One region of the Flavobacterium sp. C3NV genome, then DNA from elsewhere that is predicted to be linked to it. Evidence: riboswitches for the same ligand, from Rfam matches in the RefSeq annotation. Region 1 holds a riboswitch; each other region holds the start of a gene.
What was found. Region 1 has a riboswitch for S-adenosylmethionine ahead of ACIDC4_RS00775 (redoxin domain-containing protein). Riboswitches for the same ligand answer to the same signal wherever they lie in the genome.

Region 1 (2,274 bases):
AAATTCCGATGATATTAAAACCTTTATCATGATATTCTTTGTAAGCGGCTACAATGTTTGGGTTTTCTCTTCGGCAAGGTCCGCACCATGAAGCCCAGAAATCTACCAATGTATATCCTTTAAGGTTTTCAGAAAAACGAATGGATTTTCCTTCTGGATCCTGAGACACAAAATCGGGTGCTTTTTTTCCGACCTGTAATCCGTTAAGCACTTTTACAAGTTCCTGAAGTTCTTTCACGTAAGTGGAATTTTGCTGACTTTTATCCAGAAGCGAAATGTTTTTTGTGATTTCTTCCGGACTCAGTCTATACGACCAATTTCGGTACAACACATATGCAGAAACCAGAGAACCAGGATGTTCTGTGATAAATTTACTTATATCAACATTCTCCGTTTTTCTGTAATTATTAAATAAATCCTGAGACGCAGAACCTTCTACAACCGATGTGCTGTAATATTTAACAGGGCTTAATTTTACTGTAATTGGAGATTTTTCAAGGAAAATATATAATGGACTATCAGCAGTATTTACGCTTAATCCGTACAATTCAGGAAGTTTGACTTTCGTTTTAAAACTGAATTTTCCGTCTATAACTTTTACCGAATCTATTGTGGTAAACATCTTGTTGTGAAACTTTTGCAGGTAAACATATTGAGCCACAGTATCGACAACTGTTCCTTTTAGCTGCACGTTTGCCTCTTGTGCCTGAGTTGTTGTTGCACAAAGGCATAAAGCCAGAAATATTACTATTTTTTTCATTGGGTTTGTTTTTAAAAATTGGACATAGAAATTCCAGAACCAATATTAAAATGGTCTGTTATTGTATGGATAAAAAAGATATGGGATCTAAAAAAGTTACGTGTAGTGCATTCGGAAAACCAGAAGGTGGTTTTCTATTTTTGAAAATAAGTTACATTTTTCCGGACAGGCAGGTAATATTTGTTCAGTTTTCATTCTAAAAAATAAATGATTTAATACTAATGATCTTATGCAGATTTACTAATGAAATCTATCTTATCTGTCCGCGTTGGCGGAAGGATTTAGCACCTTATTTGGCAACAGGTTGCTAAGACATCATCGGGCCTACTCCCTCAGTCTTTCTGGATAAGTTCATGTAGATTTTTTCTACTCTGCAAATATATAGATAAATTCTATGTAATTAGTAGAGTTTAAATTTATTTTTTAAAATATTTTAAATTAATACACAACGAAACCAATTGTAAAAGACACAGAAACTCAGTAAAATAAGGCATAACAATAAAAATATCAATTTGTTATGAGTTAAAAAACACTTTGATTTTATTTGAGATATCCAGTGTTTTGGGATGAAAGTTTCATCATACATTATTAAGAAATGCTTTTCAAAACAAAAAATAAAGTACAAAAATTGATTCTTTCGAAAAATAGTAAAATTAAAAATACGGCCTTTTTTTAGAACATAGACCTCGCCTTTTCTTACAACTTTAAAAAAAAATATTTATCTTTAAGTTTTTATGAAGGGTAAAAAATGGTTGTTCTGTTTTTTATAATCACTTCACTTCATGCGCTTTAGAATACAAACACTTTTTATAAGATTAACTTAAAAGTAAATTTAAAATGCAGAAAATCTTACCTTTCCTAATCATCTTCTTATGGTCTTGTGGTATTTGGAGTCAGACAAAATCTACTGATACTACAGCCTCTAAGAAACCAGAAAAAAATATTGATTTTAATGTAATGCCTTATCTTAATTACAATAGGACAATGGATTTTATGTTTGGCGCTATCCCCATGATGATGTACAAATTGAATAAAACCGATACTATTTCGCCTAAATCTTTATCTGGTATATCTGCGGTTTACACGACCAACAAATCCTATTTTATAGCCACGTTTAACAAATTCTTTTTTAAAGAAGATTCCTGGCGTTTGCAATTTTTCGCAGCAACGGGCAATCAAAATGCACAGTTTTATGTGGATGATATCGATGTGCCTGATTTTTACAACTACGGAACTAAAACAACAATGGCAAGTTTTACGATTCAGCGTAAACTATTCAAATCTTTTTATGCGGGATTTGGATATGCTTATGCGCATTATGACACAAAATACGAAGATGATATTGAACCTTCTTCTGTCACGCATACAAATGGTTTACAGCTGATTATGCTATACGATACAAGAGATGCTATTTATTATCCTACTAAAGGAAAAAAAATAAAATTGCGATGGCTCGATTATCCTGAATGGTTCGGAAATGATGTTAGCGCTAACAAGATTCTTTCAGAGTACAA
Region 2 (2,274 bases), on a different contig from region 1:
CAATCGTATGCAGATGTTCCAATAGCAATTCAAAGTGCTTCGGCATGTAAGCAGGCCATTTCAAGAGGGATAATAACTGACATTTTAAAAGTAGCCGAGAAAATTAAAAATAAAGAAGCAGTTTGGCTGTAAGTGGTTTCGAATAGTAGTTAGTTGTTCTTTGATATAATGAAACAGGAAAGTTCATTACGTATTTTTTTGTAGGTTTTAACGCTCATATTTTTAAATCTTAAATTTGTAAGATGTTTTTTAACGTTAAAATGATGTTTTTTAACGTTTTTTAGGATTAATTTGCTGATCCTCACTTGCATAATTGAAAAAATATTCGCACATTTGTAATACCTCAAAATTACCAGAAAAATAAACTTAATATTCTGAAAATAGTTATGTCGATCGGGACAAAAGTTGAAACAACTTTATTTCTTAATTGATTTAAAAAAGAAGATAAAAGTAAAATATTTCGGCAGTTTCCGGGAAGCTTATTAAAATAAAACAAATGCAAGAATTTTTTAAAATAGCAAGTAAATCCAAGATGAATAAATCCCTACAGATGAACAAGATGTTTAACGTCGCACGTATTTGTGTACGCGTCTGTTGATACTAAAAGTATATATAAGTTGTATAAAACTTAAACCCTTTTGGTATTGTGATCCAAAAGGGTTTTTTTATTCCATTTGGTTGCCATAACAAAAAATTAAACAAATAATAAAGATTATAAAACGCAAACTAACATAAACTTAAATATCATGAGCAAATTAAACTACATAACAAGAACATTTTCTACTTTGAAAAACTTAAGAGCTAAAAGAAATAATCCGCCCCCAGCAAATGAATTGGTACACCCAAGATTTGGAATCACGGAGGCTGATAAAATAGCAGAGAAAAAAGAACCAAATTCATTATTGTTTTTGATGTATTCAAAAGAAAATGAAACACTTTTTATCTAAATCAAAAAGTATCATAAAATAGGGGAATACCTGCTTAATTTTACTGGGCAAATTGTTCGGTAATTTTTTGCGTACAATAGTTTTTGGTTGAATTATGTTTAAGAAATTAAGCAATCAGTTTCGATAAAATTTGTTAGTTTAAGAAATAAGTAGTTAATTTGCACCTTTAAGTTCAAACACGTATTGAAAATGTTATAAAGAAAGGACGAGGGATTAGACCCGATGAATCCTTAGCAACCCTTCGTTAAATCGAAGAAGGTGCTGCATTCTACCACGCCCAAACGTGGAAAGATAACAACAAGAATTTTCTAGTTTCACTCTAGTACTTTCTTTCTAATATTTCCACATACAAATCAATAATAAAAAGATTTGAAATTGGAAAATATACCAAGTCCCATTATAATTCAAGATTTCATCACAGAAAGTGGTGCATCATATCCATTATTGCCATTGAGTTTTACGCTTTCTGGTTTACCATTGCATAGCGCGCCTATAATTTTGGTCAATCATGCTTTGACCGGAAATGCTCAGGTTACTGGCGAAAATGGCTGGTGGAATGACTTAATTGGCGACGAAAAAACAATTGATACCCTTAAATATACCGTATTAGCATTCGACGTTCCCGGAAACGGAAACGATTCGTTTGTAATAGAAAACTATCAGGATTTCACCACAAGAGATATTGCCAGAATTTTTATAAAAGGTGTGGAGGCATTAAATATCGCCCAATTGCACACCATTATTGGAGGTTCTGTTGGCGGAGGAATTGCCTGGGAGATCCTTGCATTAGAACCTAATATTACTCAAAATTTAATCCCGATTGCCACCGACTGGAAATCGACCGACTGGATGATTGCTAATTGTTATTTACAAGAGCAAATACTGAACAATTCTTCGAGACCTATAGAAGATGCCAGAATACATGCCATGTTGTGTTACCGCTCTCCTGAATCATTCAAAGAAAAATTTCAACGTACGATAAACGACAAGCTTTCTATTTTTAATATCGAAAGCTGGCTGGCGCATCACGGTGAGAAATTACAAAAGAGATACCAATTGTCATCGTATAAACTGATGAACCAATTGCTCAAAACCATAGATATAACCAGAAATAGTGACGATTTCGAAACTTTATTGTCCAGAACAAATGCAGCGATTCATATTATCGGAATCAACTCTGATTTGTTTTTTACACCAAAAGAAAATCGCGAAACTTTTCAGGAATTAAAGAAGTTCAAAGACAATGTTTTTTACAGCGAAATAGATTCGGTTCACGGACATGACGCTTTTTTAATCGAGTACAAACAATTAGATCATTTACTTGCCG
Region 3 (2,274 bases), on a different contig from region 1:
TCATCAATCCAGGTAAAAAATACGTATTGAAATATACCACAGTTTCTGGAGTAGACGGTTTCGACGGAACTCGTAAAGAAGCGCCAAAAGCAGTTGTTAAAGCAATTATCTAATCTGAGTTGCTAAGGTTCTAAGGGACTAAGATTCTAAGATTTTTACATACAAAGCTCAAACTTGTTATCAAGTTTGGGCTTTATTTTTTATAAAATATATAAAACATAGCCAGTGGTTTCAACCACTGGAACACAACGTATAAACACAACGTATAAACACAACGTATAAACACAACGTATAAACACATCGCATTCCCGCAACATATAGACACAACGCATAATCAATATATATGGTTATAACGCAAACGAATTATCACAATACGTTCCCGGCGGTTGAAACCGCGGGCTATATTTGAAAAAAAGAAGTCGATTTTAAAACTTAGAACCTTATCATCTCAGCACCTTTTAAAAAACCTTAGAGCCTCAGAATCTTAGCCCCTCAGAAACTTAAAAAAAACACTTGCAAATCGAATGTTGATTTCATACCTTTGCCCTGTTCTTAAAATTATTGAAAGTTATCACGAAAGGCGGAGGGATAGACCCGATGAAACCTTAGCAACCCTTTATCTTAAAGAAGGTGCTAAATTCTACTTAATACAAATTCATAGTATTTAAGATAGATAACACAAATACATAAAGTATTTCCCAAAACTCTTCCTGACAACCATACAATATTATTTTACTGAATTCAGTATTATGAGCGAATCATTGACGCATTTTTTGCTGTCATCGTTCCCGCTTTCGCCTATATCTCTCCGTTTCACTGCGAGGATACCGGCTTAATCGGGGCTAGTTAGCTTACAATAGTGATTTTTTGGAATTAATGTGAATCAAAACACGTATTCTAACAGGTTTTCAAAACCAGTTAGGTATGTTTATAATAGAATAAAAAACTTAGCATCTTAGTGCCTCAGCACCTTAGCAGCTAAAAGATAAAAGACATGGCAATAACAATTCAGGAAGCAATAAAAAAAAATATCCTAATCCTTGACGGAGCAATGGGAACAATGTTGCAGCGCTATAATTTCTCCGAAGAAGATTTTCGTGGAGAGCGTTTCAAGGATTTCCCGCATCCCTTAAAAGGAAACAACGATTTACTATCCATAACACAACCACAAGCAATTCGCGATGTTCACGCTGCTTATTACGAAGCCGGCGCAGACATCGTAGAAACCAATACTTTTTCAGGAACTACGATCGGTATGGCCGACTATTTCCTGGAAGATTTGGTTTACGAATTAAACTACGAATCGGCTAAAATTGCACGAGAAGTAGCCGATGAATTCACCGCTAAAAACCCAGACAAACCACGTTTTGTAGCAGGATCAATCGGGCCAACAAACCGTACGGCAAGTATGTCACCAGACGTAAATGATCCAGGTTACAGAGCCGTAACATTTGATGATTTACGCATTGCCTACAAACAACAAGTTGAGGCGTTAATGGATGGAGGTTGCGATTTATTGTTAGTAGAAACCATTTTCGATACCTTAAATGCTAAAGCAGCACTTTTTGCAATCGAAGAAGTAAAAGACGAACGTAATCTGGATATCCCGATCATGGTTTCAGGAACCATTACCGATGCTTCAGGAAGAACACTTTCTGGGCAAACGGTTGAAGCATTTTTGATTTCGGTATCGCATATTCCGTTATTGAGTGTTGGTTTCAATTGCGCTCTTGGAGCCGATTTGTTGAAACCATATTTAAAAACATTATCGCAGCATACACAGTTCAATGTCTCGGCGCACCCAAATGCAGGATTACCAAACGCATTCGGACAATATGATGAAACGCCGGAACAAACTCAGGCTTTAATTAAGGAATATTTAGATGATAATTTAATCAACATAATTGGTGGTTGTTGCGGAACTACTCCGGATCACATCAGATTAATTGCTGAAGTAGCGAAGGATTATAAGCCACGTGTGGCACCTGTTTTGGCATAATAAATTTCCATAGAGATGAAGCAATTTAAAATAATAATAGTTGTATTTGTACTTTTCGGCTTATTTGGTTTCAGTGGAAAACCTTTGACAAAAGTTAGAGAAGAAGTATCAACTGATTTTTATTTTGTAATTGAAAATGGAGGAAATGATTATTATGATTCTCAGAATAATAATTTTCATAGAAAATATGTCAAAGAAGAAAAAATAATAAAAGTAAAACTAACCAGGGACGAAAAGGAAAAAATCTATTCGTTCATTTTGAAAATCAAATTTTT

Region 2: another riboswitch for S-adenosylmethionine. It lies ahead of ACIDC4_RS13595 (alpha/beta fold hydrolase); the one in region 1 lies ahead of ACIDC4_RS00775 (redoxin domain-containing protein).
Region 3: another riboswitch for S-adenosylmethionine. It lies ahead of ACIDC4_RS13515 (homocysteine S-methyltransferase family protein); the one in region 1 lies ahead of ACIDC4_RS00775 (redoxin domain-containing protein).

What each region holds. Positions count from the first base shown of each region.
Region 1 is NZ_JBKQBJ020000001.1:181,774-184,047, forward strand. Features, by position in the region: gene ACIDC4_RS00775 (redoxin domain-containing protein) at 1-760, opposite strand, end outside; gene ACIDC4_RS00780 (hypothetical protein) at 826-960, shown strand; SAM riboswitch class I at 1,013-1,112, opposite strand; gene ACIDC4_RS00785 (BamA/TamA family outer membrane protein) at 1,598-2,274, shown strand, end outside.
Region 2 is NZ_JBKQBJ020000008.1:173,018-175,291, reverse strand. Features, by position in the region: gene ACIDC4_RS13605 (homoserine dehydrogenase family protein) at 1-132, shown strand, start outside; gene ACIDC4_RS13600 (hypothetical protein) at 747-947, shown strand; SAM riboswitch class I at 1,137-1,245, shown strand; gene ACIDC4_RS13595 (alpha/beta fold hydrolase) at 1,323-2,274, shown strand, end outside.
Region 3 is NZ_JBKQBJ020000008.1:154,288-156,561, reverse strand. Features, by position in the region: gene ACIDC4_RS13520 (NAD(P)/FAD-dependent oxidoreductase) at 1-113, shown strand, start outside; SAM riboswitch class I at 566-680, shown strand; gene ACIDC4_RS13515 (homocysteine S-methyltransferase family protein) at 995-1,999, shown strand; gene ACIDC4_RS13510 (hypothetical protein) at 2,015-2,274, shown strand, end outside.